One region of the Paenibacillus sp. KN14-4R genome, then DNA from elsewhere that is predicted to be linked to it. Evidence: riboswitches for the same ligand, from Rfam matches in the RefSeq annotation. Region 1 holds a riboswitch; the other holds the start of a gene.

What was found. A riboswitch is a leader RNA that binds a small molecule or an ion and turns the genes downstream of it on or off. The one in region 1 is predicted to bind cyclic di-GMP.
Region 2: it holds a riboswitch for cyclic di-GMP, as region 1 does, so the genes downstream of both, ACSBOP_RS18690 (class D sortase) here and ACSBOP_RS16030 (MucBP domain-containing protein) in region 1, are expected to answer to the same signal.

Annotation. Positions count from the first base shown of each region.
Region 1 is NZ_CP197466.1:3,267,857-3,284,265, forward strand. Features, by position in the region: gene ACSBOP_RS16030 (MucBP domain-containing protein) at 1-1,162, opposite strand, end outside; cyclic di-GMP riboswitch class I at 1,241-1,328, opposite strand; cyclic di-GMP riboswitch class I at 1,386-1,473, opposite strand; partial or broken gene ACSBOP_RS16035 (DNA-binding protein) at 1,629-2,822, opposite strand; gene ACSBOP_RS16040 (immunoglobulin-like domain-containing protein) at 2,835-8,981, opposite strand; gene ACSBOP_RS16045 (proline racemase family protein) at 9,205-10,227, opposite strand; gene ACSBOP_RS16050 (NAD(P)/FAD-dependent oxidoreductase) at 10,227-11,414, opposite strand; gene ACSBOP_RS16055 (sigma-54 interaction domain-containing protein) at 11,713-13,362, shown strand; gene ACSBOP_RS16060 (ornithine cyclodeaminase family protein) at 13,640-14,629, opposite strand; gene ACSBOP_RS16065 (proline racemase family protein) at 14,661-15,668, opposite strand; gene ACSBOP_RS16070 (M24 family metallopeptidase) at 15,941-16,409, shown strand, end outside.
Region 2 is NZ_CP197466.1:3,794,016-3,810,424, reverse strand. Features, by position in the region: gene ACSBOP_RS18760 (ArnT family glycosyltransferase) at 1-874, shown strand, start outside; gene ACSBOP_RS18755 (glycosyltransferase family 2 protein) at 871-1,593, shown strand; gene ACSBOP_RS18750 (DUF2304 domain-containing protein) at 1,590-1,928, shown strand; gene ACSBOP_RS18745 (EamA family transporter) at 1,921-2,265, shown strand; gene ACSBOP_RS18740 (methyl-accepting chemotaxis protein) at 2,503-4,197, shown strand; gene ACSBOP_RS18735 (TetR/AcrR family transcriptional regulator) at 4,443-5,027, shown strand; gene ACSBOP_RS18730 (glycosyltransferase) at 5,040-5,795, shown strand; gene ACSBOP_RS18725 (2OG-Fe(II) oxygenase) at 5,966-6,613, shown strand; gene ACSBOP_RS18720 (alpha/beta hydrolase family protein) at 6,734-8,176, shown strand; partial or broken gene ACSBOP_RS18715 (SDR family oxidoreductase) at 8,295-8,618, opposite strand; gene ACSBOP_RS18710 (TetR/AcrR family transcriptional regulator) at 8,786-9,436, shown strand; gene ACSBOP_RS18705 (MFS transporter) at 9,429-10,727, shown strand; gene ACSBOP_RS18700 (ABC transporter permease) at 10,712-13,030, shown strand; gene ACSBOP_RS18695 (ABC transporter ATP-binding protein) at 13,035-13,793, shown strand; cyclic di-GMP riboswitch class I at 13,955-14,041, shown strand; gene ACSBOP_RS18690 (class D sortase) at 14,097-14,735, shown strand; gene ACSBOP_RS18685 (Cna B-type domain-containing protein) at 14,781-16,409, shown strand, end outside.

The DNA.
Region 1 (16,409 bases):
TTTTTACTGTATAAGTTAACTGCGCTGGTGCGCCTTCAATTATGTTTCCGACTTTCCATGTAAATGTTTCTTTCGATGCGTCCCACACTAGTGTTCCTTGTGAAGTTGTATAATCGGATGCGGTAAGTTCTTTACCCTGCAACTTCAGATTGAAGAATTCCCCCATTGGATCAACAACGACTGCATCAGCTGCTGCATATACGCTTTTACCTGCTAGTTCGGTAAATACTTTATCTAATTCCGAGCTATTGGATGGATAGTAACCATCACTTTGAACATTCTTTAATACATAAGTAGCGTCCTCATTTCCATTTACTTCAAGACCTACTGTATAGATTTTTATTTTCGAATCTTTTACCATTTTAGCTTCTGATATCGTTCCAATTCCATGATCTTTAATTTCATATTTTTCATCAGGAACCCATACTGGCCACCAGCCTGAATTATCCCAATATCCAGGCTTCTTTATAATGCTGTATCCAGATGTCGAATAACTTTTACCTGTACCAATTTTGTTTTTGTAATTAAAATTAGACAATATAAAATTATGTTTACTACCGATCCATTGTGTGTAGTCAGCAGCTTTACTTGCTTGGTAGCTATACGTTGGTTCACCATCACTTAAAAGTACAATCGCTTTATTTTTAGCACTACTTTTTGAAAGCAACTCATTCGCACGTTTTATTCCTGCTTGGATGTTTGTGCCGCCTTCAGCTTCTATTTTATTAATTTGTTTTTTTAAACCTTCAGCTCCTGATGCACCAACAAAACCAGATACATCTTCTACATTCCCTGAAAATGATACTACTGCAACATTCGAAATCGATCCTTTACCCAACAACAGATCCACAAATTTGTTAGCAGCTTTTTTTGCGTTATCCATGCGTGTGCCTTCCATACTTCCAGACCGATCGATTACAATCACAACGTCTGAGCCAATCTTTAAATTTTTCCCCTCAGCTGTAAGTGTGACTTTCCATTCGTCTTTAATTGAAGTTGGCTCTGCTTTTTTCGTCAGGTTAATTGCTCCTGGATTAGGCCAGATAGGACCGTTACTAGGTGCAGTCTCTGCATAACTTTGAGAAAGTGTCCCTGGTAAAAGTCCCAATAGAATTGCAACCGTGCATAACCAAGTTACTAATCGCTTAAATACTAGTTTCATTGCTTTGTTTCCACTCCTTTAATAAATCGAAATAATCTTTTTACAAACAAAAAAATCCGATTGCAATAACATGATGTTATTTGCAACCGGACGATCATTAGTCAATTGACTTTTAGACTCCTGGCTTTGCGACCTAATCTTTCGAGTTAGTGTGCCTATTCAGTTGTGAATTCATGGACTAACAAAATAAAAAAGCCCCGCTGCATCAACATAAAAGTTCGTTAAATGCAACCGGACGATCATTAGTCAATTGACCCTTAGACTCCTGGCTTTGCGACCTAATCTTTCGAATTAGTGTGCCATATTTAATATTTTGTTCATAGTTTTACAAGTATTGCCAACCTATTCTCTACTATATTTTTTAAGTAGTATTTTGTCAACACCTTATTTTCGATTTTGACAAATAAACACCCTTCAACTCCAACGAGTCGAAGGGTGTCATTTTTACAAGATATATAAGTTACTTCCCATAAGCCCCATTTGCAAATGTGGATGGATCATACCATTTATATCCGCCCGACGGTTGTGACCATGGCTCATTTTTCGGTTCGATTGAATTCTGAGGAATTTCATTCTCAGGTCCTGCAGTAATAAGCTTTGTTTCTAGGCTCAGCTCTAGACCTTGCACTTGATCGAAGCTCTTGTACGTTTCATGTTTACCGAGCCAGTTCATGAGATTAATGAGTAGAACCCCGTCATCGCCTTCCTTAAATCCATCGTATGTCGTTTTGACTTTTCCATTACGCTCGTCTTTATACTTCGGTGTGGCATCTTCAACCGCAGAGGAGTCTCCGATAAAAGCCGCTTTTCCTAAACCGACTTTTGCCACTGCAACATATGGGCCTTCTTCAATTCCACCGCCTGCATAATTGCCTTTATCTACTTTATTCCCCCATACCGATGTCGTCTTTGGTAAATAGACAATTCCTTTGGCTTTATTCGGATCAAGGATAGCAAGCGTGCTGCCCGCATGCATCTCAACCGTTTGGACACCTTTCGTAATTCCGAAAGCCTGTGCAGGCTTCTCAACGATAGAAGGTGTTGTAATATCACCAAGAGCATTGTAGCGAAAACGAATGCCAAAATTCTGCCCGAGCCAATCTGAGCTTTGTACGTCTTGCATAGCTGCTGATGCTTTTTCACCTGCATTCATACCTTTGGTTGGATCGTTCCACGCTCCTCTACGGTAACCGTTAAACGATTCATTCCCATCCCAGCGGTTCATATTACGATCTGCGTTATAGTGATCCCCGATGAAAAAGATGCTTCCCCCTTTTTGCACATATTCCAGCATGGCAGCTTGCTCTGTCACTTTAAATGGAATATTAGCTTCGGGAATTACGAATACATCATATTCTTTCAGGTCGTCATACGTAATAGGTGCTGTCTTACGAAGTTCAGAAACAAAATTCCCTTGCTTTGCAACTCCATTCGCAAAATCCGAGAACCCACCATCAATGACCCAATCCGCTGAACCTGCGGTCTGACCATGTGTATTATCGAACAACACTTTTCCTTTTTGCGTACCGACAGCTGCAATTTTTGGAGCAGGATCTGTTGCTTTCTCGGCCTGTGCAGGGACTAAGAATAGGGCTCCTGCTAAAGTGAGGGAGACAGCTAGAGATATGATCGCCTTCCGTTTTTTTGAAAATAGTACCATGTCCAGACCTCCTTATTTACGAATTGTGATATCGTCGAAATTTATTCTTTTATTGTTTGCGCCTGTCACGCTAATTTTGAAACGAACATTGCCTGTTTCATTGATGGTAAAAATATGTGGAGTTAGTGTACTCTCACTCTCATTAACTAAAGCTATCTCTGTCCAAGTTGAACCCCCATCTGTTGATTTAAATAACTTCCATTGAGACCCTGAATCTGCCCCATAATTTGCGGAGTAAATTTCAAATGTGCTGGCACCCGCTACATCAAAATTCATACTCATATTTCCACCCGTTTTAACACGAGCCGAGTTAGTGCCATTTTTCCTGTCATTACTATCATTTGAAGCCATCGCATTATCCATCGTCCAGATTCCAGAGCTCAATGTCACATTAGAACTTGCGTAACCACCTTTAAAATTGCTATTGAAGCCTTCCACCATCACAACCACTGGATCTGGGTCTGGTTTTGGATCGGGATCTGCACCCTTCACTGCTGGTGTAGCTGCACTTTTCACAGCAATACCTTGAGAAATACCAGCTGAAGCAATAGGTGTAATTTCGAAAGTAATGGTTTTACCCAATTCATTTCCTGTAAGAACATAGCTCGCCTTAACAGCTCCAGCAATTTCAACATCATTCGCATACCATTTGAAAATAGAGATGCCTTCTGGATCATTATCTGCATCCTCATACAAATAGCTACCTGTCAGTGTCTGACCGACAATTGTTGATCCCATTACTTTTACATTCTTGGCCACAGGTGCTGTATTCGGTGTAGGTTTAGGATCTGGCCCTGGATTGGATAACACCTCAACGCCTGTAATTACTTCAAGCGATACAACGGCATTGTAATCATCAATTGTACCGGAGATGCGAACCTGTGAATCGATAGATGCATTATCCAAAATCGTTTTCAGACTTGCCGGAGACCAATATTTAGTAGCGTTAGTCGGCACTTGAATCGCATTGCTCGCTTTAAAGTCTACAACACCTTTTTGATCTGCAATAACAAAAACTTCATTCGCATTGCTCAAGGCGTTTTTCGAAGTTAAGATGCCTACAATTGTAACTGGGGTTCCCTTAGCCTTTGTTCTTGCTTCCGCAACTGTAAGCCCTGCAATTGGCTCTGTGACCGTTAAGGTCAACTGTACCTTCGGTGCATAACCACCAACAGTTCCTTCAAAGCTAAATGTGCCTACTGTGTTTGTATCAGCAGTAGCTGGAGTCCATGCAACATTCATCATCTCAGTTGTTCCATCGTTCATTGTAGCTTTCACTTGTGCGGGTAAGGAGTAGGCAGATCCTTTGACAGTACTAGCTGTGATCAGATCAATCTTGGCAATCTGACGATCTTCGGTCATTGCTTTTACTGTTACTACAAAATTCTTCGTACTCGAAGCTGCGCCTCGTTTAACCGTCGCTGTCAGTGTAACGACTGCATCCGGCTCAGTATTTAAAGGACGCTTAATTGCACCATTTATCTCAACGACTAAAGGATTGCTGGAAATCCATGATACGGTTGTGCCGTTCACACCCGTTGTTGGTAATTGGAGTGCTCCTATTACATGTTGTAAATTTACGTTATCTTTCTTGACTATCTCATCTGTCAAAGCCACCAAAGCACCGTTCACCGCGTCTTGATCGGTCATGACTCCTGCCTCAAGTACGAGTACATACACCGCTTCACTTGCATAACCTTCGTCTGTTTTCACTGCTTTAATTTCAAGCACTGTACCCGCTTCTTGCGGTGGAATAGATACGGAGAATACACCTGTCGCAGGATCCGCAAGCCCTGATCCAAGCGTCAACAAGCCTGTTCGTACCGTGACGGTTGAACCTCGTTTTGCAGTCCCTTTTACATTTGAGTCGCTCTCCGTTACGCCATTTACTTGAATTGGGCTTGCATCCACCTTAAATACTTGAATCGTGTATTCTTTTACCGTATCCGTGCCATTCAAAGTGAACGTTGCAACCAGCACCACATTAACATTTTGAGGAAGTCCTGCTCGTGTGATTTGACCATTCGATACATTCACAATGGAAGAATCCGAGCTATTTTTTAACGTCCATGTAATCTGGGTGTTATTTAAGCCTGATGTAGGCAAATGAATGGAAGGTGCCGTTCCATCATAAGAAATACTCACTTGAGCTGCCGCTTCATCAAGCATATCTTGAACTGATTTCGTCTGAGCTAAGACCGTCAATGTAAATGTTTTTTGTGCTTTTGCAATTCCTTTGGTTAATGTAGCTGTCAATTGGACTTTGGCACCAGGTTCGCCCTTGACAGGTCGAGTCACTTTGCCCGCGTCCGTAATAAACGCTGGTAAATTGGAGCTCCATGTAATACTGGAACCATTTTCGCCTAGATTTGGCAATGCCATATCAGATGTGATGCCTGTCGACTCATCAAGGGTAAGTGAAGTTTGATCATGCGCTACAATTTCAGCATCACTTAGTCCTCCAGTACTGATAAGATCCGTAGACAAGCGAGGATACAACTGCGGTTTATTACTAAATACACCAACGATTCCGGTTACAGAAGCGATGTCGCCATTTTTCAGGGTAGTTGGCACACTATATTTTTGTAAAAACACATCGTAACTCGCACCCGACTTCGTCACCGTAAATTTCTGAACTGTCACATTGGAGACCGTGACATTCTCAACCGTTACTAACTCTCCATAATGAGCTGTAAGTTGGTCGAATGTAACGATTTTTGCTGTAGGAGCAGTTTCTGAACTCAGCTTGGTAACCGCTGACTTATCCAGTTCTACCTCTCCCTGATACGTTAATACTTTTCCGCTTATTTCTACTCGATCTCCTATCGACAGAGTAGTTCCACCATCCACCGTAGGTGAGAATGCCAGCAGCCCCCCGGTGTCGTCTTGCACATAGAAGCTTCCCTTAGCTGCATTGGTACTTACAATTGGTGTCGTTGTAACAATTCCTCGTATCTTAGCGGATGTACCATCTGTAAGTTGACGTACTTTCGCAATCGTTAGCAAAGATGGATCTGGATTCGGATTGCTGCCGCCATCATCTTTTTTAATACGTCCCTCGACTAGATAATTGATCGGATTGTTAAAGCTTTTCACAAAGCTTACGAGTGCCTCAAGGTCCTCTGGGCCTGTTACCGGATTATGACCTAGCTGTCCAATTGGTGCATACTTAGCACCTGTCGCAGTATACATAAAATTATTTACAGCTAATGTATAAGTGCGATCGGCAATAATTGGAGAACCATCTAGGAATGTGATCGAAGTCACCTTATTCTGATCGGGATGATACACATATTTGAACCCGCTAATACTGTAATCTGGGCCATACTGCTTGCTTAATTGCGCATTAACGATCTTCGTTAGATCGGCACCTTTAATATCTACCTTCATCACAATGTTGTTAAATGGCAAAATATTATACAGCTGCCCCCAAGTGATGTCCCCCGCACTTAACTTATCTCGAATTCCGCCACCATTCATAAGTGCAAAATCGGTGTTCATCGCAGCCCGCATACTATCTGCAATCAAGTTACCTAACGCGTGATCTCCATTATTCGTGTAACTGCCTTCCATGGCGTTAACGGTATGACCAACCTTTTGTTCCAATTGTGGGCGAACTTTGTCTGTATATTTTGTGATAATTTCATTTACTTGCTTATCTGGTGTCTGCTTGCTGTGATCCGTGTACACGATCTCTGCTTTTTTCTGAATGATATCTTTCGTAACAGGATCAATGAGCAAATCAATATCTGTAAAAGCTTTTCCATACTCCCATGCTTGCACAATCAATTTGTTATTGACTGTTCCATTGGCTAATTTATGGCTATGCCCTGCCAAAATAACGTCAACTTCATTGTCCAAATGCATAGCCATCGTAGCAGCTGAACCAGTTACTTTATCACCCATGCCTTCTGCATCCATATGCGCAAGCACGATGATCGCTTTGACACCTTGCTTTTTCAGTACTTCGGTGTATTTATTTACAGCGTCTGTTTCATCCGTAAAATCAATATCCTGAATACCGGCAGGCATCACCATATTGGCTGCACTGCGAGTCACGACACCAATAAAACCGATCTTCACGCCATCTATTTCTTTTATCGCATAAGGATCTAATACAAGCTGACCGTTATCTTTATATATAACGTTAGCAGCTAATATTGGAAAATGAATTCCATTATAATTCGGTGTCCCTTTGCCTTGTGGATGCACGCCGCCTTTAATCATGCGAAGCATCTCTGTCGTTCCCTCATCAAACTCATGATTACCAACCGTACCCACATCGAATCCGATTGCTTCCATGGTTTCAATTGTTGGCTCATCTTGTAGGAGTCCAGATACAGGGGAACTGCCACCCCATGCGTCACCTGTCTCTACGAAAAGAGTATGCGCTGGATCTAATGCTTTTATCGTTTTAAAATAACCAGCAAGTACATCCATTCTGCCCACAGTTATGTCGGGGATTTTATCGCCATTCAAATCTTCGCTGTAAGTTTGATCAATTTTGCCATGAAGATCGTTAAGCCCTAACACCCTAACGTGGAACGGTGTAGGTACTGGCGTTGGTGTTGGTGTTGGCGTTGGTGTTGGGGTTGGTGTCGTCGTTGGGGTTGGTGTCGGTGTCGTCGTTGGGGTTGGTGTTGATGTTGGTGTCGGTGTCGGTGTTGGTGTTGATGTTTGTGTCGGTGTCGGTGTTGGTGTTGATGTTGATGTTGGTGTCGGTGTTGATGTTGGTGTCGGTGTTGGTGTTGGCGTTGGTGTGCTTGGGGTCCAAGGTGATCCCGAGCCTGAGCTTGATGATGGAGGTGTTGTAGATGGTGTTGCTGAAGTGGAATCCTTTACCTCTTTGTCATTCACAAGCGTTGTAATACCGGATGACAATGTTAATGCTGATGGTGCCGTGGTGAAGCTTACACCTTTTATATGAACAAAAGCATGACCGATCTTACCACTGCCTTTAATTGTTACAGGGGAATGGAATACGGCATTACGAATCATTGCATTCGCATTCATATCAACGATACTCTGCCAAGCTCCTGAATGCATAGTTAAGCTCTCAATCGCAGCACCATTGTTTAATTCGATAATGACTTGTGGTGCATAGACTTGCAAGTTATCAAAGCTACCTGTTAATCGGATTGTGGATTGTGGGGGGGTGCCAACTTCAACCGATACCCTGCCAAATCCACCTTTTGTCAGACTACGTTCTTCAAGTGTACCTCCAGATAACATATGAGTATGACCTACTGAGGTTGTACCTTGAGCTATTACGCGAACAGCACCATTGTTCTTACGAACTTCTACGTCGCCAAGCTGTGAATCTTCCAGAACAATGCTGTTAGGTCCACCGCCACGAATGATCGTTTTTCCTTTTACCGTGACACCTTGTAAGTGAACATTACCTTCCCCCACACTCTCAGCAAGGATGAGATTACCGGGAATCGTAAGTTTATTCAACTTAACTTCGCTGCTTGTCACAATGAGGTTGTCACCTGTAAATGTGCTAAGCGTACCCGCTTGACCATATACGACCGTACGACTTGTTATTTGTTGGACACGATCTAATGTCGAGACTGCCTCGGCACGTGTAATGTAAGTTGTCGGTTGAAATGAACCATCTGCGTAGCCGGTCATGTAACCTTTACTACTTACAGCTCCAATTGCATCTTTACTCCATTGTGGAATAGACAATTCATCTGTGAATGAACGAACTGATTTGCTGCTAGCAGCATCGAGACGAAGGATAGACTTCATGACCACCGCAACTTCTTGCCTGCTTATAAAAGCATTTGGTCGGATCTTCCCATCTTTATCCCCACTTAAATAACCTGCTGCTTTTGCCTTAGCGATATCTGATGCATACCAATCTTTTGCGCTAACGTCGCTAAACACCGCATCAGACTGTGTTTGAAAATCAAACACACGATTTACAAGAGCAAAAAACTCAGCGCGTGTTACATTCGTATCCGGCTGCATGGCTCCATCCGCGTATCCACGCATCAGACCGAGCTCTGCCCATACCTGCATTTCTTTTTCTGCCCAATGCCCCTTGGTGTCAACCGTGGAAGCATGAGCCCAATAAGGTGCCCCTCCTCCAAAGAATAGACTTACTACAATCGTTAGAGCGAGCAAACATCGTGAGGCTTTACGTAGGAACATCTTATTTTCCTCCTAAAAATGAATCTTGTACGAACAGGACAATCATCCTCATCCTACCGTCATTTTATTAGGACATGATCAAATGCATGTAAATAATTTATTTATTTTTCTGATAATAAAAGCGGCATATTTAACATCATGGATTTTTCAAAACATCCACATGCCAAACATGCCGCTTTTTTATCCTATTTTTCACATCACGAAGATAGATAAAATAATTTCATTAATGATCATCCGCAGGCGGTATGAGTAGATACCCTTCATTTAAGGCATCTTCTTCATTCGTTATAAACGTATGCATGCCCATCATCCATGCTGATCCTTCAATGCGCGTTAACACTGCAGGCAATCCGCCAACTTCACTTGTTCCTACAATTACAGCCCTGAATATAGAACCAACTATACTCTCATGCACGAACTCCTTATTCATCGCAAGCTCACCTTTACTGTATAAGGTTGCAAGCTTCGCAGACGTCCCTGTTCCACACGGAGACCGATCAATTCCACCGGGTGGAACAATAACGGTATTCTTCACATCCGCTTCGGGATGCGTAGGGTCTGTGAAAAATTCAATATGAGTCAGTCCCCTAATCGATGGAATTTCAGGGTGCACAATATCTACCTTATGATTAATCGCTTTGCGGATCCGAATAGCAGTCTCCACAATGGTCGAACCATTCGATGGTATAAGTTCAAGATCAATTTTACGAGCATCTATAATCGCATAAAAATTACCGCCATAAGCGATGTCGCAATACACACTGCCTAATCCTTCAACCTCAACTTCCATACTTGTCAAAAGGAATGCCGGGATATTATGAAAAGCAACCTTCGTCGCCTTCCCATCCACAACCGTGATCGCTGCCTCTACTAATCCGGCTGGCGTGTCGAGCTTGAGAGTTGTTATAGGCTCTGATACTTGAATCATACCCGTCTCCACCAGAGCTGTACACACCCCAATGGTATCATGTCCGCACATTGGCAAATAGCCACCCGTCTCAATATAGATGACCCCAATGTCAGCCTCAGGATGGCATGGTTCAACAAGCAAGGCACCTGACATCACCTCATGCCCTCTTGGTTCATACATCAGAATGCGACGAACATCGTCATGCTCACGCTTCATATAGAGCATTTTCTCCATCATGGTATTGCCAATTAACTTAGGAAGTCCGCTAATCACCGTTCTTGTTGGATTGCCTCCTGTATGTGTATCCACGGTTGTAAATGTCTTCTTTGTTCTCACTACATGTTCACCCTCTCTTTAAATCGCTCGAATCGAAGTGGCTCAGGAGAGATCACCGTCTGTGACTGCTCTGTTATCATTTCACTCATTAGCTTACCTGTTACTGCTGCAAGACTAATGCCATCACCCTCATGACCAGCCGCAATATAAAATCCTGGTAGTTCCTTCACTTCCGACACAATCGGCAGATGATCACTCGTCCACGGTCTTAATCCGGTATAGGTTCGCACAATGTTAAAGTCATTTAATTTTGGATAAAAACGCAATGCCCGCCTTGCCATACAGCGAACGACTTCCATATTGCAAGAGGTATCAAAACCGACAAACTCCCGGCTGCTGCCGATCAAAAAGTTCTGGCTCTCCGTCGGCTCAAATACGAGTGCAACGCCGTACTTTGCCGTTAGTTCGTCTACCTTTCGCTCTCCGCCAAACTTCGAGATCAAATACCCGAACTCCATCACTTTACGCATCCCCACTGGCATCTGTCGCGATGCGACAATGAGATGTCCTTTTCGGGGAACAATCGGAATATCGATACCAACCATCTGACCAATGTGCGGAGCCCACACACCCGCTGCATTCACGATCTTCGAGGCCGTCACATCCCCTTCACTCGTATGAATCGTATAGCCATTAGCAGCTTTATTTCGAGTAATCCCCTTAACTTCCGTCCGTAAGTGAATATGGACACCATACTTCTCGGCGGCATCCTCAAATAATGCATAAGTCAATAAATAGGGATTCACTGTTGAATCTGTCGCACATTCTAGGCCACCTGGCAGATCATCTGCAAGATACGGAGACTCAGCACGAATATCTTGTCGATCTAGCATACGAAATGGTAGACCGAGTGCTTTCTGTCTATCCACCCACTGTTTGGCTGCATCCATCTCCTCATCCGTCTCACATACTAAGATGCTTCCTGGTGCCCGATATTCAAAAGAACAAGTCAAATCCTGACTCAGTTCACTAATGATTTGCTGACTGACCAATGACATTTGACTGTCGAATCCAGGATCTTTATCAATAGCAAGTATATTTCCATCACATCTAGATGATGTGCCGCTTGCTAGCTCCCCTTTTTCAATAACGGTTACATCAATACCCTTCTTCCCCAAAAAATACGCAATCGATGATCCGACGATACCGCCGCCTATAATTGCAACTTCCGTATGGATGACATTCATTATTTTTCCCCTTTGCACAAGTTAAGATTTCGTTATGATTGTTAATTGGATAGGATGCAAAATTGATGCCAGTGGTTTCACCGCTATTTGTTTACTTTCCCCGACTTAAATGTATAAATAAATTTACACTTCTATATATAATGTGTATAATTTATTATTATCATATTATTCTGATAAAAATAAAGGGGTGTAATCAATGAAACACAAACTACCTCATTTATTGAGTCTTCTTCGTACAAATTTTACTTACACGGTTGATAACAGCCCTAAGCAGCCATTTAATCCACCCATTCTCGATATGACTACTCTTAACTGTGAGATGTCTGTCCATTTCTATCAGAATGGAAAGCAGCTCTATTATTGTGATTGTAAATCTATTACACCCTCGATAGCAGATCCAAGATTAGCTTGGCGAGCATCTGCAAGTGTAAGTGAGACTGAATCCATTAAGTCTATTATACAACTTTTTCATGAAAACGATTACATTCTTGTTTATAACGAAGCAAACAAGCCACTTGGATTTCTAGCTTCCCACGATATGATGCAAGCACTATACCAATCACATCAACGCCTAGAGGCGTATTTTGAAGCGATGATCGAGACGATGGATGCATCGATCTCCATGATTGATGAAGATGAACGTACAGTCGTATGGACGAAGGGTGCCGAGCAAATTTTTTCGATAAAAGCGCAGAATATTATCGGCAAGCCGATTTCTGACTTCTTCCCGATCCACATGCTACAAACGCTTCGGGCACTAAAAACAGGCGATTCGGTATTCCGTAAGCTGCATCAGCCAAGACCTGATCTCTATGTTCTCATTAATTCGAACCCCATTATGCTCGATGGTCAAATTATTGGTTCAATTGCCGCTGAAAAAGACATTACGAGTGAGGCACGGCTCAACCAAGAACTATTCAATGCAACAGCCAAAGTCCATCATCTCCAGCAGCAAATGGCTCAGCTCATGCCGTCCGCCGATCCATTCATCCACATTAAAGGAACGAGTCGCGCAATCAAGCATGCTATTGAGATGAGCAGTAAGGTCGGATCGACCAAAGCAACTGTGCTAGTTCTAGGGGAAAGCGGCGTTGGCAAAGAACTATTCGCCAAAGCCATACACGACACCCGGGAGAAATCAGATGCCCCTTTTATCGCCATTAATTGCGGTGCAATTCCGCCATCCTTATTTGAAAGTGAGCTTTTTGGTTATGAAAAAGGGGCCTTCTCAGGCGCAGATCACAATGGCAAGAAAGGAAAAATTGAGCTTGCAAAGGGCGGGACTTTATTCTTAGATGAAATTGGTGAAATGCCACTGGATATGCAAGTCAAACTGCTGCGAGTCCTGCAGGAGAAGAAGTACTATTCGGTCGGCGGGACCAAGCAGCTTGAAGCGGATTTCAGGGTCATAGCTGCAACAAATCGGGATCTCGAGCAGCTTGTTAAAAAGGGCCTATTCCGAGAGGATCTCTACTATCGCCTCAACGTCGTTACTGTGGATATCCCACCTCTTCGTGACCGAAAAGAAGATATTATTGAACTTACGCACTATTTCTTATATGAATTCTCAACCAGCTATAACAGGCTAATTCAAGGCATTCCACAGGAAGTCATGCTTGATCTTATGCAATACGATTGGCCGGGAAATATCAGGGAACTTCGTAATACGGTGGAGAGAATCGTCGTATTTTCTGCGGATGGTTCGGTTAAACGTGAGTACCTGCCTTTGTCCATTTATTCACGTAAAAAATCCGAAGATTACGAAGAACAAGAGCATTTTCCAACGGCAGTTGTCACTCTGCAAAAAGAATTAGAAACCCATGAGAAGCAGATCATTCTTAAGGCTCTTGATCTTGAAAAAGGAAATAAGCAAGCCGCCGCCAAGCGTCTGGGCATGTCCCGGGCAACGCTTTATAATAAAATGAATAAGTTGGGGCTTGGAGAATGACTTAAGAGCGTTTGTTGGTAAAAGTCTGGGCACTACGGAGAAAAGAAGCACTTCCGGTCGCTGTTGAATCCGTGTCCCTTGTTTAGATTGTAGGGTGGGGACACTTCTTCAAAAGGCGATCGCTTCGCTCCTACAGTATGACTTTTCTCCTTCGTTCGACTTTTTGAGCTACCTCTTAATCATTTCACAAGCCTTGTGAAAAAACGATAAGTAACATACAAAAAGCATCCCAAAACGGATGCTTTTTGCTTTTGATACACTTATTACCTTCTGAATCTTATAAATTAACATGCTGTCCAACACCGGCTTGCACCGCTCGATCATACAATACTTTCGCTACGACCACGTCCATTGCAGCTAGTCCCACTGATTTAAACACTGTGATCTCTTCATCATGTTCACGACCTTGCTTGATTCCGCTTACAATCTCGCCAAGCTCAGCATGAATCTCATTAGGCGTAAATACGCACTGCTCTATGGGAATGAGTAGATCTCCCGTCTCGTCTAGTGCCGTTTCAATCGATTCGACCACCACTTTATGCGCCTGTACAATTAATTCGGTTGGCAGCTCCTGCATATGAGGTCGGAAGGAGCCAATTGCATTCACATGTAAACCCGATGTTATCGCTGCTGCCGAGAACACAGGCTCACTTGAATTGGTAGCTGTGATTACAATATCTGCACCTTGCACGGCTTGATCAGCTTCGCTTACGACGTTAATCCGTAGCCCTTTACTTCCAACTTCATTCCGAAGCTCCTCTGCTAACGTATGTGCCTTATCCAAATTGCGATTGTATAGACGAATTTCCTCAATTGTCCGCACACACCTCACTGCCTCGATCATCCCTCTTGATTGAGCACCTGTACCAATTACCCCTAGCACCTTCGCATTCTCACGCGAGAGCAGCTTGGTTGCAAGGCCTGAAGCAGCTCCTGTCCGAATAACCGTTAAGTACGAGGCTTCCAATATCGCCAGCGGCTCACCCGTCATCATATCAGAAAGCACCATCAAGCCATAGATCGTCTTTTTGTTAATCTGCTTGTTATTTGGGTACACCGAAACGAACTTCACACCAAGACTTTTTGCTCCAGCAACAAATGAAGGCATGAACAGCGCTGTTCCATTCCCTTCGGCAACAGGAATGAATGTCCGTATCGGTGCAATTGCCCGCCCACTTGAATATTCAGCTAAAGCCATACCTACTGCTTCAATGACCTCATCCATTTTTACAAGCTGCGCTTGATCTGCAGCGGTTAATACTAACATAAGTCCATCCACCTCATCTATTCAGGAACCCTTAGCTCAGTAAAAATCCATCAGCAAGTGGGTCCGTTGGGTCAACTACAAATTGGTGCAATCCTGTAATAAACGCTTTACCTTCTATTTTAGGAATAATAGCCTTAAATTGTGCAACTTCCGTCTGTTCAATCACTTGAGAGATAAACTGACTGTTCATAATCCCTTCATGAACGAACAATTCACCATTTTCATATTGACCACGTGCATGAAGCGCAGCTAGTCTTGCACAAGTCCCTGTGCCGCATGGAGAACGATCAATCTGCTCTTCGGCAAAGATTGTCACATTTCTTAAATGCGAAGAAGCAATCTGAGGTTCATCGGAGATAATGACACCATAAATATCTCGAAGTTCATGCTCGATTGGATGCTGAACTAGCATCTGGCTCTCGATATTTTCTTTAATCGCGCTTCCTATCTTTTGTAATTCAGGTAAATGCTCGATATCTACTTTCACACCAAGATCTGCAGCATGAACAATTGCATAGAAAGCACCGCCAAAGGCAATATCTACACGCAACTGGCGATTATCAGGTAATGTGACCAACACATCGGATGCGAAGACGAACGAAGGAACATTTTCAAAAGAAACGGATTTCACTTCATTTCCTTCAAGTTGTGCATGGGCGATGATCTTACCTGCGGGACTATCAATAATAATAGTTGGATGATCCCCTTCAACTTGCAAAAATCCAGTCTCGATAACAGCCGTCACAACCGCAATAATGCCATGACCACACATCGAACTATACCCTTCGTTATGCATGAACAGAACACCAAAATCCGCATCAGAACTCACAGGTGGTGTAATGACACAGCCATACATCCCATGATGTCCACGCGGTTCATACATCAGCACCCTGCGGATATGATCCAAGTGCTCGCGGAAGTATGCGCGTTTCTCCAATATCGTATTCCCTTTTAACGGCGGTATCCCACCTGTAATAATACGCAAGGGTTCCCCACCCGTATGGGCATCAATCGTCGTAAATAACTGTTTAATTTGCATCGTTTATCCTCCTTTTTGATGTAACTCCCTTTTTTACAATTTACCTTCATATCACTCACCATTATGCATGCAAGTTATGTGCCACATTCTACCCTCGCATTATGGACTAAATGTCTAATCTTTTTTACACGGAATACAAAAACTGTATAACAAATTACGTTTTTCTTTTTACATAGTCACGTTACTTAGCAAAAGTACCATCCGACGTAATGTGGCATTTATTTTGCATAGATGAAATAAGTGAGTTTACATGCAAATGAGGAGGTTGACACATGCAAATAAGAATTGATGATTTACGTGTGCAGTTACGAGAGCAACAGTTAGATGGTTTGTTAATTACAGGTGGATCGAATCGCAGGTACATAACTGGTTTTACGGGAAGTGCTGGTGTTGCACTTGTCACATTGGATCAAGCCATACTCATCACAGATTCTCGATATACCGAGCAGGCAGGGAAACAAGCTCCCTCATTCGAGATCATTCAATTCAAATCTTCATTTACGGAGCAAATTGGGATTGAATGCGAAAAACATGGCGTACAGAAGCTGGGATTTGAACAGGATCATATGACATTCACCAATTATTCAGCTTACAAAGACCACGTCAAAGCTGAACTTATTCCTGTATCCGGTTACATTGAGAAAATTCGGATGGTGAAATCTGAAGAAGAAATCCAATTCATTCGTACTGCTGCCGGAATTGCAGATGCAACCTTTTCACACATTTTGAACTTTATCCAAC
Region 2 (16,409 bases), 530 kb from region 1:
CCTTCCAGACTACTTCTCATCAGGCGTTATTCTCTCTGAAGCGCTGTTCCGTACCATCATATTGCTGCTAGTCTGTGTGTTCATAACCGCTGTACAGTCCAAGCGATGGGGATGGTATGCGCTTATAGGAGTACTTACCGCAGCAGCAGCTTACTTAAAACCACATGCAACTTTATTTCCAGCTGTACTGCTTATTCTATGGTGGAAAGAGAAGTACACATGGAAAGAGATGCTACGATTCACATGTATTATCGGTATAGTATACATAATTCTGTTATCCCCATGGTGGATACGCAATATGATCACGTTCGATCGCTTTATTATGTTTACAGATTCCGGCGGCAGCCCATTTTTACTGGCTACTCGTATTTACGAACAGATGCCTCCTGCGGGCTTCTTTGACGCTTATCCTCAATATGATCCCGAGACGATCTTTGAAGGCTCTGACTCCAGCGCAGTGGCCAAAGGAATCGATATATTGAAATATGGCTTCACTCATGAGCCGCTCATTTATTTGTATTGGTATACGATAGGCAAGTTAATCGGGCTTTACTTTGAGTCCTATTACTGGCGCCCTGTGCTTGGTATAGGTCAAGTGGCTATGCATATTATTCAAGCGCTGTTAGTGGGATTAAGCATAGCGGGAATTGTACTATCTCGGAGGGTAAGTAGTTGGCGACGTCAGCTGCCTGTGCTGCTGACCATTATGTATTTTACAGTGATCTATATACCATTTATAGCTTTTTCGAGGTATGGATACCCGAATATTGTGTTCCTGCTTATGTATACCGCCCTAGCTGTTGATAAACTGATTCATATGATTAGGCTCAGAAGACGTAAAAAACAAGTAACCACGTATTTGGTGGAAGGATGATTAATGTGAATGCACGGAAGAAGCTCGTCATTATACCGGCCTATAATGAGGAGAACAGCATTGGAGCAGTGATTCAAGATATTTACGCACATGCTGCCGATGCTGATGTGTTAGTGATTAATGATGGATCTACGGATCGGACTGCTGAAATAGCATGCTTTCACGGTGCAAAAGTGCTGACAATGCCTTTTAATGTTGGGATTGGTGGCGGAATGCAGACAGGTTACCGCTATGCGTTGAAAAATGGCTATGACATTGCTGTACAGATGGATGCTGATGGACAGCATTGTGCAGAAGAGCTACCTAAATTGTTCGAACAAATAAAGCAACATGATCTTGTCATCGGCTCTCGTTATGTAGAAGAAACGTCATACAAATCAACAGTAATGCGTCGTATCGGAATGGTGTTCTTCACTGGCTTGCTGCGTGTCGTCTTAGGTCAGCGATTCACGGATACGACCAGCGGTTTCCGTGCAGCTAATCGCAAAGTTATCGCCTTGTATGCAGATTATTATCCGATGGATTACCCCGAGGTGGAATCAATCGTCTATTTGAAGCGCAAGGGATGCAGAATCGCGGAAGTGAAAACAGAAATGCGAGTACGACAAGCCGGCAAATCTTCCATCACTCCCATAAAATCTATCTATTATATGATCAAGGTAACGCTATCTGTCATCATGTGCGCTGCCCGCCCTAAGGAAGTGAAACAGCCATTATGACCATCTATTTTTTGTCTGTGCTGCTGTCATTATCGTTTTTGATTATGATATTTGAGCTGGTTAGAAGACAGAAACTAAAGGAGCAGTACTCCCTGTTATGGATAACGTTTGGTACATCGCTGCTAGTTGTATCCTTGAATGTTACGTTCGTGGAGCAGATCGCGAAGTGGCTAGGTGTTAAATATGCGCCTGCGATACTATTCCTGTTCGGGCTGTTATTCTGTTTTGCCATTATGCTGCACATGACGATCGTAATTACCAAGCTAAGCAATCAAGTGCTGCGATTGGCTCAAGAATTGACGATTATGAAGGAGAGCAGACAATCTGATGAGTAAGCTGCTGAGTTATGGCTTGTTGTCTAGTAATATTATACTCTTGGTAATCGGGCAGATTTTGTTCAAAATCGGATTACAGCAGAGCGGGGGCTTACAATGGGTGAAGCTGATCTTATCACCAGCCATCTGGAGTGGATTGATGCTTTACGGTATCGCAACCATAGTCTGGTTTATCGTGTTATCCCGTTTACCGCTTAGCGTTGCCTATCCGATGCAAAGTCTTGCTTATGTGCTGGCCATGTTCCCTGCAGTGTGGTTGTTCGGCGAGGAATTGACGCTTACCAAAGTCGCAGGTGTCATTGTTATTTTGTTTGGCGTATATCTAATTGCAAAGTAAATCTTGATCTGGGGTAGATTTCTTTTTGCTACATGTTCTTTGAACTTAGAAAGCAGCAGTTGACGCAGAGTTTCTGTGTCAGCTGCTTTTTTGTTTCTTGCTTTGTGCGCAAAATGTAAATAGGCTTGAAAATCACATCTTTTGAAAAAAGGTATAAAGACCTATTTTTTGTCGAATAAAGTCGACCGATAAAGTGATTATAGTCATTTTTCATAATAAAGGAGTGAGAAGCTTATAATGAAGATTTCTACCTGGCTTAAAACGATGAGTGGAGTTTTTATTTTTCTGACAGTCTTGAACGGAATTAGTATTTATAGCCTTGAAAATAGCGTAGCGCAGGAACGCGCCGCTGTAAAAAGACAAGCAGAATTCAAGCAGTTAGGTATCGATTTAGCCAACTCCTCGGACTATTTGACTAACGAAGCAAGAGCTTTTGTGCAGTTCGGAGATAAAGCCCACTATGATAATTATTGGAAGGAAGTAAACGAGACCAAAACGAGAGATCATGTAGTGATGAAATTAACTGAATTGGGTGCGCCCAAAGAAGAGTTGGATCTTATATCACAATCAAAACAATATTCGGATGTTCTTGTCAAAACAGAAAATGCGGCAATGAAAGCTGTGGAAGGCAAAGATTTTACCAAAGCCCGGGAACTCATGTTTGACAGCAATTACGATACAAACAAGAAGATCATCATGGAGCCGCTGCAGCAGTTTCAACAAAAGATGAATACTAGAGTGGAAAATGAAGCAAATGCTGCAAAGGAAAAAGCAAGCTCGATGCTTACGGTAGCTGTGTTTTTGCTTATAATTACATTTCTAGCATTACTTGCAATATTTATTATTATTTTTGTTAAGATAAAACCACTTAAGTTAGTCAATGAAAAAATCACCGAAATTGCGCAGAGCGGGGGTGATCTTACCGGAAGACTGAATTACTCCGGCAAGGATGAAATCGGAGAAATCTCGAATTCCTTAAATGCTATGTTGGAAACCCTGCAATCCATTATTAAAGATGTCCGTGATACCTCCCATAGTGTATTGAGTTCGTCGAGTAAACTGGTTGAAAATACGAAAGAAACTGCAAGTGCGACAGAGGAAATTACGAGACAGGGAGTTAGTATTGAGCGAGGGGCGACAACATCAGTGCAAAGCACACTTGATGCTTCTCAAGCAATCAATGAAATGTCAACAGGTGTGCAGCGTGTCGCCGTATCCGCGGAGGATCTTGCTAGTGCCGCAGCTGAGACGGAGAAAGAGGCAGCAGGCGGCGTGAACTATATACAGCAAGTTAGCAAGCAGATGGTCCAAATTAGCGATTCTGTAAGTTCTACAGTAGAAATCGTATCTAATTTGAAAGAACGCTCTTCTCATATTGAGAAAATTGTTAGCGCCATCACGGAAATATCGAGCCAAACGAATTTGCTTGCGCTAAATGCTTCAATTGAAGCGGCACGAGCAGGCGAGCATGGAAGAGGCTTTTCGGTAGTGGCCAGCGAAATCCGAAAACTGGCAGAGCATTCCTCTAATTCAGCAGGGCAAATATTCGGATTGCTGCAAGAAATTGTGAAAGACTCTCAAGAAACTGAACGTGCGATGCAGCAAGTGACGGGAGAAGTATTGACGGGTCAAAAAAAGATGGAAGAAGCAATCGAATCATTTGAAAACATTTTGAAATCCACTCAAAAAGTGTCTTTGCAAGTTCAGGAGGTTTCTGCGATCAGCGAACAAATGGCGGCAGGCTCAGAAGAAATTGCAGCATCTGTTTCCGAAATGGCAGCTGTAGCTGAAGAATCGCTTACAGGAGTTAAAGCTGTGAACGATATGACTGCCAAGCAAAACTCTTTAGTTCAGGAGGTTGCTTCACTTACTGACTTGCTTAGCAAAGATTCTGGCAACTTGGAAGCTCTCGTTATGAAGTTTAAAGTGTAAAATGAATAGCACGGCGGCGAATTGTGGTTTTACACAGCCACGGTTCCCCTCCACCAATATTATCCAAAAGCGACCTCGTAAGGTCGCTTTTTTGCGAGTTCGGACTCGAACCGATTCTCACTCCTATGGAAATAAATGTTACAATCCTGCAAATTTATTACATCTTATCTTGACGATAATTATTGGTAAATTTATACTTAAAACATACCGAGCGTTCGGTATGTTAATGAGATGGGGGATTAACGTTGAAGCAGAACGAAAAGATGGAAAGTACCACGAAGCAAAAAATTGTGGATGTTTCCAAAACTCTGTTTGCACAAAAAGGCTATGCGGCAACTTCAATTAAAGATATTTGCGAGGGGGTGCAATGCAGCAAGGGAGCTATTTATCATCACTTTAAAAACAAGGAAGACCTATTTAATTATATAACGAAACAAATATTTACGGCATCATGGAGTCAATGGATTGAGATTGCATCGAACTATCAAAACATGATTGATAAACTCTATGCATTCGCTGATTTTTTTGTGGATTCGATGCAGAGGCAGCTTTCAAAAGCTGCAGAGGAATATTTGAAAAGTACGGCTAGTGAAGAATCACGGATCCAATTCATTGGTTATGTGGGCGAGTACATGAACAATTTTGAATCCTTCATAGAGGAAGGGATATTATCAGGCGAGTTTAAGCAAGAAAACCCAAAAGAGCTCGCATTTATCATATTGAGTTTCTATTCGGGCCTGGCTGATAGCTACAATTTCATGAGTAAAGATGAGATGAAGCTCATGTTCCATAAAGCTACGACGCTATTGTTGGAAGGGATTAAATCATAAGGAGGCATATGTATGTTTATTGGGGTTAAGGATCAAGAACGTGTTGATTTGACTGTAATTATTCCAGCCCATAATGAAGAAAAATATATTCAAAGATGTCTGGATTCAATTCAGAAAGCAGCAGCTTCTTATCAAGGCGGTATAGAAGTCGTAGTTGTCCTAAATCGTTGTACGGATCGGACAAGGCAGATTGCCGAATTATATAATTGTATAATCATTACGGAAGATAGCAAAAATCTCTCTAAAATTAGAAACGTAGGGGTACGCGCTGCTAGGGGAGAAATGATAGTCACCATTGATGCGGACAGTTGGATGGCAGAGAATATGTTGGTAGAGGTTGATACCCTATTAAAGACAGGCAAGTATATTGGCGGCGGAGTGGGCGCTATACAGTTTGAGAGGGTTTCAATAGGAATTATTGCTTCGGCAATGGTCATCTTACTCCCCCTTTTACTCAGATACGGGAATATTGCCGTTGGGATGTTCTGGTGTTATAAAAAAGATTTCGATGCGATTCAGGGGTTCAATGAGAAGATGTTAATGACCGAAGATGCCGATTTTGCAAAACGCTTGAAGCAATGGGGAAAGAAGAATGGGAAATTATTCGGGATAATAAGGAAAGCCACCCTGTTTACTTCGACCAGGAAGTTTGACACGCTTGGGGATTGGGCGATCTTTAAGAACCCGAAAATCATAATGGGTTACTGGACTGGCGGGAAAAATCAAAAGGCTGCCGATCTTGCTTACTATGAAGATCAGAAGAGATAGATGACTTCTTTTTTGCTGATCTTCGGATAGGAGATAGGGTTCATAGGACACAAGGACGGATTGCTTCGGCAGTCCGTTTTTTGATTTTTCTGAAGTTAAAAGAGCGGGTCCATCCATTTTATGGTATCCTATTTTTGTAGTGGATGTTATTTTATGGGAGATGCATAAGAATGATAGGGAATATGACAGTGAAGGAACAGACGATATTTTATCATGCAGGAAATACAATCAAGACCGAAGATCGAGAGATTCGAATTGTTGCCAAATACGAAGAGCCACTAGTAGTCGTATTAGGAAATGTGCTTAGTGATGAGGAATGCGATGAGCTTATCGAAATTTCTAAGGAACGATTACAGCGCTCAAAAATAGGGGAAGATCGTGCGGTCAATCCTATTAGGACGAGCAGCGGGGTGTTCTGTGAGGAGAATGAGACGGTTACACGAATCGAGAAGCGAATCTCGCAAATTATGAATATTCCAATTGAGCATGGTGATGGTCTGCAAGTTTTGCAATATACCTTCGGCCAAGAGTATAAACCTCATTATGATTTCTTTGCAGAGACATCTCGAGCAGTTGCCAACAATCGAATTAGTACGCTCGTGATGTATTTGAATAACGTAGAGGAAGGTGGGGAAACAACGTTTCCTAAGCTTACTCTTTCTGTGTCCCCTAATAAAGGTATGGCGGTCTACTTCGAATATTTTTACAACAATCAGGAATTAAACGAACTCACCTTGCATGCAGGTACACCCGTGATCAAAGGGGAAAAGTGGGTTGCAACGATGTGGATGAGAAAACAGAGCTTTCGAGTTGAATAGAGAAATATTTATTTCCCCAATCCAATCTTCAGAAAGTATTCAGATGATCCTCCACTTCCTCTTAATTTTTACTGCGTAAATTATGAGCAGAGAAAGAATGAGAATGAGGGGGATGATGAGATGAGGCTGCTTGAGATTGGTTTGATTATGATTAATTTTAGCTTGTTGTTCTGGGCTTTGATTACCAATTGGAAAGGCGTTAGGAGTTATTATGCTTTGGCGGTTTCCTATGGTCTGATACTAGCACAAATCTGGGTAGAAGGTGCCCGTTGGGAGATGATTCCGGCGTATGTGACACCTCTGTTATTGACTACACATTATTATTTCGTAAAACGAAGAAAAGGCAGCAGAAGGAAAGTTCGGGTTGCAGTTCAAGCTGGGCTGCTCAGTGTATTTTTCCTAGTCTCGATCCTCTTGCCTACAATGTTGCCAGTCTTTTCATTTGAGAAAATGACAGGTCCGTATTCCGTCGGAACGACGACATATCATTGGGTGGATGAGCAACGTAGAGAACCTTATTCGAATAACCCTGCTGACAAGCGTGAGCTGATGGTGCAGTTCTGGTATCCAACGATCAAAAGAGTCAATCTTCATGTAAGTCCTTACCTCCAGAACGCACGGGATATGACGGCAGCGATCTCAACCAAAATGATGGATCTCCCTGCTTTTACACTAAACAACCTAGAGCTTGTTCAATCCCGCGCTTGGCTGGATGCTCAGCTTTCGGATAAAGAAAGTCGTTACCCGGTGTTGATCTTTTCCCATGGGATGAATGGGTATCGGAATCAAAATACGTTCCAAGTAGAGGAGCTTGCGAGTCACGGTTATATCGTTGTGGGCATTGATTATGCGTATGAATCGGCAGCTTCGATGTATCCAGATGGAAAAGTCGCCTTAAGTAAGGTTGATCGCAATTTGACCTCAAATAGCCAGTATGAATCGCATATTCCGCTTTGGACAGCTGATGCTACTTTTGTACTTAATCAATTGGAGAAGCTAAATCAGTATGATACTGCGGGTCGTTTTGCTGGAAAAATGGATCTAGATCGGGTCGGCATGCTGGGTCATTCATTCGGAGGTGCCGTGACTTTGCAAATGATCAAGAATGATCTACGCGTGAAGGCAGCAGTGAGTATGGATGGTGGGTTCTATGGCCCATCAGTTTCGGAAAAAGGCTTAGGGAAACCGCTCCTTATGATGTATTCCGATGAAACGTACAGTAGAGTAATGACGAAATATGAAGATGTTGCGGGGAAGTTGGGCAATGTAACTCGCGAAGCATTCGAAGCCCCACGCAAAGAGTATATCGAGAAGTCTAGAAATGCCCTAGCAGGCGGTGGGCTATCGATCTTGATTCCGGGTTCGAAGCATGCAAGTTTCTCCGATCTTTCGCTATTTTCTCCAATGCTCGGACTAAGCAGTTCAGACCCAAGGCGGGATCATCGGATTGTGAATGCCTTTAGTGTTGCTTTCTTCGATCACTATTTAAAAGGAAAGAGCGACTCCACGCTGCAATCTGCGGCTGTCCAATATCCAGATGTACATTTTACAGTGAATGAATAAGTAGCTTTGATTATAACCAGGAGAGTCTATTAACTGACTTTACACAAAATTTTTGTCAGACCCTCAGCAAACGAAGAACTTATCGTGCAGGAGCTGCATTGAGTCAGCTCCTTTTTGCTTAACCGTTCATAATTACTCCACCGGTGATATGAAGAAATTGTCCGGATACATAAGAGGAATCGTCCGATGCTAAATAAACGTAGGCTGGAGCAATCTCATAGGGTTGCCCCGCACGTTTCATCGGAGTTTTGGCGCCCCAGTTTGCTACTTGATCCGCTGGGAAAGAAGCGGGAATGAGTGGAGTCCATATCGTTCCAGGGACGACGCCGTTGACTCGAATGTCTTTGCTGATTAGGGACTTAGATAGGGAACGTGTGAAGGCGACAATGGCTCCTTTGGTCGCTGAATAATCCATCAATTGTTCGTTTCCTTCATAAGCAGTAGAACAGGATACGTTTTAATAGAGTACTTCGGGGCGAAGGCTCTTTTTTATTGGTGTGTTTTATGTGGCATTTTTTTGACGTAATTAAGAATGCCCTTGACATCACCAAATAACATGTTACTATTTAACCGACAGGCAGTCGGTCGGTGATAGAGGAGGTAATTAAAATGAGAGTTGTAAAAGAAGCCGAGGAACGCAGGAACGAAATACTTGACGCAGCTGATAAGCTTTTTGGTCAGAAGGGCTTTGACGGTACTAGTACAAACGATATTCTCGAAAAGGTCGGAATTGCGCGGGGAACGCTGTATTATCACTTCAAGTCTAAGGAGGATATTATGAATGCGCTGATTGAGCGGTATAGTGTTCGTCTTTTAGGCGCGGCGCATAAAATTGGAGCAGACAAGAGTATTCCATTACACGAGCGCATTATTGGCGTTGTTATGGCTCTTAACATAAGTGACGGAAGCAGCAAGGAAATTATGGAGCACATTCACAAGCCGCAGAACGCGCTTATGCATCAGAAAATACAAAAGGTCATCATCAACGGCGTTCCCCCGATACTGACGGGAATCATCCGTGAAGGCATAGAGCAAGGATTGTTCAACACGCCGTTCCCGTATGAATGCATGGAAATGGTTGTGATATATGCGAATACCGTTTTTGATGATGATATGGTTGAAATGACGAACGAGGAGCGCGCTTCACGCATGCAGGCGTTTGTTTTCAACGTAGAAAGGATGCTTGGTGCCGAAAGCGGAAGTCTAATGTCCATCGTTATGCAGATGTTTGGCAGTGGAGATGGAGGCAGCAATGAATAAATCGGGAAAATCCTTCGGAAAATTTCTTCTTCTGTGGTCGGGACAGCTTACTTCAGCGATAGGTAGCGGGCTTACAGCGTTCGGGCTTGGGGTTTATGTTTTTGAGCAGACGGGAAAGGCATCGGCAATGGCACTGGTAATCTTACTTGCGTTTATGCCGTCGCTTCTTTTAAGTGCCGTGGCGGGAGTGCTTGCGGACCGCTATGACCGCAGGCTTCTAATGGTGCTGGGCGATAGTCTTTCTGTGCTGGGACTTGTATTTATATTGATATGTATGCTTAACGGAGAAGCGCAGTTATGGCAGATTTGCGTGGGAGTTACAATAAGCTCTGTGTTTGCATCGCTACTTGATCCCGCATACAAAGCTACGGTTACGGATTTACTTACCGAGGAGCAGTACTCTAAGGCAAGCGGTCTTGTCCAGGTGGCAGGCTCGGCGAAATTTCTGATTTCTCCTATAATTGCGGGATTTTTGCTCACTGTTTCGGATATAAAGCTGTTGCTTGTAATCGACATTTGCACTTTTTTTGTCACTGTTACTACTACTCTTGCTGTACGCAGCGGTCTTGCTTCCAAGACATACGAACAGACAAAATCGTTTATCCACGAATTCAAAGACGGTTGGAGCGCTGTTTCCGGAAACAGAGGTGTGCTTGTTCTTGTGATTATGACATCGGTGCTGACATTTTTCCTTGGAGTTATCGAAACACTTTCCATACCGATGCTGCTAGCTTTTACGGACAGCTCCGTAATAGGAACGATTGAAACCATTGTCGCTTCGGGCATGCTCGTATCAAGTGTGATAATAGGATTTCTTCCAATAAAAAAAGGTTATGTGAAAATCCTTTCGATTTCGCTGTTTTGTGTAGGAATGTTTATGGTGGCGTTCGGATTGCGCGAAAATATTGTTTTGATCTGTATTTCGGGGTTTCTCTTTTTTGCCATGATGCCGTTTGCAAACGTAAGCCTCGATTTTCTTGTTCGTACCAACATTGATGATTCCGTTCAGGGCAGAGCATGGTCATTAATAGGGTTAATTTCACAGCTTGGATTTGTTGCCGCTTATGCGCTTTCGGGTGTGCTTGCGGATTATGTGTTCACTCCTTTGTTAGTTGACAGAGGAGTGCTTGCTGACAGTGTGGGAAAGATCATTGGCACGGGCAGTGGCAGAGGTACGGGATTGCTTATTATTATCGCTGGGATTTTGTTATGTGTGACTTCAGTAATTCTGTACAACTTGAAATCGGTTAAAAAGCTTGAACGCAGAGGTGACTTATGTATAACAGAATAATCCGCAATGATATTTTAAAGAGCAAACTGATCACGCTGACAACAATCATATTTGTCGCCGCCTCGGCTATGCTTGTTTCGCTCGCGGCGATACTCGTCGTCAATCTTTCGGGCGCGCTAGATACGCTTATGAAACAAGCTAAAACTCCGCATTTTATGCAGATGCATTCGGGTGAAATTGATATTGCGCGGCTTACATCTTTTGCGGAGAAAAATAACAATGTGGATGATTTTCAGGTGATTGAATTTCTCAACATGGACGGCTCACAAATTCGATTGGACAATAGATCGCTTGCAAATAGTGTTCAGGATAACGGTTTCAGCATGCAGAGTGATAAATTCGATTATCTTCTTGATCTTGACGGAAACATCATAAACGTAACCGACGGCGAGCTTTATGTTCCAATAAGCTATATGAGGGACAAGACCACAAAGGTCGGTGATAAGGCCGTAGTTAGCGGAAAGGAATTTATCGTTGCGGGATTTCTCCGCGATTCGCAGATGAATTCCACGCTCTCCGCCTCAAAGAGATTTCTTGTAAGTAGAAATGATTACACGGAAATAAAAAACCTTGGAAGTACGGAGTATCTGATTGAGTTCAGATTAAAGGATTTGTCGGCACTCAGCGCATTTGAGACTGCTTATGTCACCGCAGGACTTGAAGCGAACGGACCAACAGTTACATATCGACTTTTCAAAATGATGAACGCACTTTCAGACGGAATGATGATTGCGGTAATACTTCTTGTAAGCGGACTTGTCGTTGCGATCGCATTTATGTGCATACGCTTTACGCTCCTTGCGAAAATCGAAGACGACTACCGCGAAATTGGCGTTATGAAGGCAATAGGGCTGCGTGTTTCCGACATAAAAAAGATTTATCTTGCGAAATATGCAGCGATTGCGGCGGTAGGCAGTATTCTTGGTTTTGCACTTTCGATTATGTTTAAAGGCAATCTTCTTGAAAATATACGGCTTTATATGGGTGAAAGCGAAAATTCCTCTTTTGCCGTGGCTTTAGGAATAATCGGTATACTGCTTGTATTCCTTGCAATTATTACCTATGTAAGTGGAGTGCTGAGACGCTTTCGGAAAATATCTGCTGCGGAAGCAATACGATTTGGCACTTCACAGGAAAAAAACGCGGGCGCAAAGCGTTTTAGCCTGAGCAGAAACAGGCTGTTTAACACGAATATTTTTCTCGGTATCAAAGATGTTCTCGCAAGGAAAAGACTTTACGCCACAATGCTTGCGGTGCTGGTGATTTCGGCATTTATCATTATTGTTCCGCAGAACCTGTACAACACGATTTCCTCAAAAAGCTTTATCCAATATATGGGGATTGGAAACTACGATATGCGCATTGATATTCAGCAGACCGACAATATCTCTGAAAAAGCCGCTGAAATTATTAAGATGATGAAGAGCGACAGTACCATTTCAAAATATGCTGTCCTTACAACAAAAACATTCAAAGCAAAAAAGGAAGACGGATCGGAGGAAAATATAAAAGTTGAACTCGGCGACCATTCGATATTCCCTATAGAATATTCCAAGGGCAGAGCACCCTCCGCAGAAAACGAAATTGCACTTTCGGCTTTGAACGCCAATGAGCTGAGCAAAAAGGTCGGCGATGTCATTACGCTAGTGATTGAGGGGAAAGAGAAAAGTCTCACGATAAGCGGAATTTATTCCGACATTACCAACGGTGGCAAAACCGCAAAGGCTGTTTTTACCGACAATTCGGCAGACATGATGTGGAGCATTATCTGCGCGGAGCTTTTGGATAAATCTTTTGTCGTCGAAAGAACTTCGGTATATGCGGACAGGTTTGTTTTTGCAAAGATTTCAGACATTGATGAATTTGTTACACAGACATTCGGCTCGATAATAAGCTCCGTCAGAAAGGTCTCCAGTGCTGCAATTGCCGTTGCGCTCATTATAACGGTACTGGTTACACTGTTGTTTATGAAAATGCTTGTCGCAAAAGACAGATATTCCATTGCCGTCATGAAAGCGTTTGGTTTTACAAACTCGGATATTAAGGCGCAGTATGTTTCGCGTTCGGTATTCGTTCTGATTGTCGGAATTGTTCTCGGCACGCTTCTGGCTAACACTCTCGGAGAGATGCTTGCGGGTGCGGTGATCTCCTCCTTTGGAGCGTCGACGTTTAAGTTTGCGGTCAATCCGCTTTCGGCGTATCTGTTTAGTCCGCTAATGATGATAGGTTCGGTACTTATCGCAACAATAATCGGCACATCGGGCGCGGGACAAATAAAAATTTCTGAAAATATAAAGGAGTAGGCATATGAAGAAGATTATTATCGGTGATCATATTGTAAAATCTTTCGGCGAGGGCGATGAAAAGCGCAATATTCTCGATGGAGTGTCTGCCTACATAGACGAGGGCGAGTTCGTTGCGGTTATGGGACCTTCGGGGTCGGGAAAATCAACGCTGATGTTTGCGCTAAGCGGAACGGATGGCGTTAATGACGGAAAGGTCGTTTTTGACGGTAGGGATTTATCGGCGGTCGGGGAGAATGAGCTTTCAGATATACGCAGAATAAAAATGGGATTTATTTTCCAACAGCCGACTATGCTTAAAAATCTGAATATTATCGACAACATCATTCTTCCGTCCATGCGGGGCAGCAGAAAAAACGCTGCAAAAATTACGGAAAAAGCAAGAGTTCTTATGAAAAGGGTAGGCATTGCGGAGCTTGAAAAGCGCGACATTACACAGGTTTCGGGAGGTCAGCTTCAGCGTGCGGGAATATGTCGAGCGCTTATGAACAGCCCCGAAATCATCTTCGGCGACGAGCCGACGGGTTCGCTCAACTCAAAATCTGCGCAGGAGATTATGGACATATTTTCCGATATCAACACGAAAGGTACTGCAGTTATGCTTGTAACTCACGACGCCAAGGTTGCGGCGCGGACGGAGCGTATTATGTTTATGCGCGACGGAACAATCGTAAGTGAGCTGAAGCTTCCGAAGTTTGACGGGGCGGATATGGATGGCAGGGTCGAGAAAGTAACGGTGAAAATGAGAGAAATAGGAATATGATATTAATTGTTAAGTGATACTCTGGCTATTGTTTCATTAGCAGAGGGGTGTCTCGTTCTGAAAAACTTTCACTTTTTTTATTTTCAAAAATTGACATTCATATATGCATGGTATATATTGGTCTATACCAATAAGCCATTAGGTCATAACTAAGGACAAATACATAAATATGGCACACTAATCGAAAGGTTAGGTCGCAAAGCTTTGGAATCTAAGAGTTACTGACTTATGATCGTCCGGCTGCAATTAACATTGTTAATGCAGTCTGGCGTTTTTTTGCGTTTAGGGGAGGTGAAAGGGTAGATGAATAAAAAAATCACGGCCATCCTGCTTATCGTTACTGGAATCGTGCTCATGGTATTTCCAAAAATGACGGAGATGTATCGTGATTATCAGCAACAACAGCTGCTCAAGGAATGGCAGGCGAGTCTTCATAACATTGACATCACGGAAGAACCTGTGGAGCAAGCACAGAAAGGCGTGAACCTCACATCTACCCTTCCCGCGGTTCGAGGCAGCGAAGACCATAAAGCCTTCAAAGAGGATGGGATTACAGAAGGAATTCTAACGATCGACAAAATAGATTTAGAGCTTCCCATTCTTCACGAAGCAACGCAAGAGAACATGAGAAAGACTGTCGCCAGTGTTGTGAATACGGGCAATGTGGGTGAAGTTGGGAATTATGCCATAGCCGGCCATCGAAGTCGGACGTATGGAAGGAATTTTAATAGGTTGGATGAACTGACTTTGGGGGATCAAATCAAGGTTAATAATGGAAGAGGACAGTTCGAATACACCGTAACGGAAAAGTTACGTGTCAAGCCAGATGAGGTGTGGGTACTTAAACCCGACGGCAAGGATAAGGAATTTACACTTATTACTTGTGATCCAATAATAAACCCTACCCATCGACTGATTATTAAAGGGAAAATAATAGAGTAGCCCAAATGCTACCTGATATAAAAAGGAAAATTAGGAGGAAACAGCATGAGCAGGCAGTCAAAAAGAGTATTTTCAATGTTTTTAACCATTATGATCTTTATGTTTACTATAGGTCAGAGTCTTGTACCTGTAATAGCAAATGCACAAGAATTGAATACAACCGGACTTGTTGATAGTTTCATGATTGACAAAACAAAATTGAATTACGGTGAACAGACTCAAATCACAGTGAATTTCAGTGATAAATCTGGAAATAAAATGAAGGCTGGAGACACACTAACATTAACACTGCCTCCAGAATTGCAAGGATTTAGTGGAACATTCCCATTAGAAAATGGCAAAGGAGATAATTTTGGTACTTGTCAAGTAACGAAAACGAATGTGGTATGTACATTTAGTGATACCGTTGAAAAACTTCAAAATATTAGAGGTTTTTTCTATTTTAAAGTAATGGGATCTTATATACCAGCGGGAGAAACAAAGACCATTGAAACTGATCTCGGTACTACTTTAGTTAAGCAATCGGTAACCATTGTTGGCCCAACTAGTGGCGGAACATCTACAAATTTTTTCAGCAAAGCCGGCGATATTCTACCGAATAATACCAATGAAGTGCGTTGGGTTTTATATGTGAATGATGGAAAGAAATATTTGAATAAAGATATTAAAATATCAGATCGTATACAAGAAGGACAAACGCTTCAGAAAAATAGTTTTTCCGTAGCAGTTAATGGTAAGTATATTTCATTGAATGAATATGGTAAGTATGGAGTTCGTATTGATATTACCAGCGATACCTCATTCGATGTTGTTATTAATAAGGCTAAAGGCAGTGGTTATAGTTATATTATTAACTATAAAACCGATATCACTGCGAGTGGAAAGAAACAAGATTTCTTTAAAAATAATTATACAGTCGATTACCAGATTCTATATGAAGATTCAGTATCTGATTCAGGCGATGCTCAGGTTAAAAATATTGATATGGGTGGCGCTGCCGATGGTGATTTACCACCTAAAGGAACGTTACGAATTGTTAAGCACATTGAAGGGAATAAAGATAAATTCATCCCAGATGTTTCGTTTAAGTTGTACAAAGAGTCAGGTGAACAAATTGGAGGTATCCACACAACGGGTGAACAAGGTATAGTTGAAGTTCCTGACTTAGTTGTAGGAAACTATTATGTACAAGAGATTAGTGCTCCAGATTATTTGAATTTTGACCCTGATAAAAAAATCAGCTTTAAGATTGATGCGAATGCTGAAAAAGGCGTTAAGCTTATGATTCCGAATAAAGTGAAAACGATGTCTGTATCAGGGACAAAAACATGGAATGATAACAATGCGTCAGATCGACCAGATACAATCAAAGTAGATTTGCTGCAAAAAGGTCAAGTGATCCAAACCCAAGACGTAACGGCAGCAAGTGGTTGGAACTATACGTTTGCAGATGTACCTGCATATGATGTTGACGGTAATGCCTATACGTATACTGTAAAAGAACAACCCGTAGCCGGTTATACATCCGAAGTTAATGGTTATAACATTACGAATACAAAAGTAGCGCAAACAACAACTGTAGAAGGAACCAAAACGTGGAAAGATGACAATGTGGCAGATCGTCCGGTCAGCATCAAAGTCGACCTCTTGCAAAACGGTCAAGTCATCCAAACC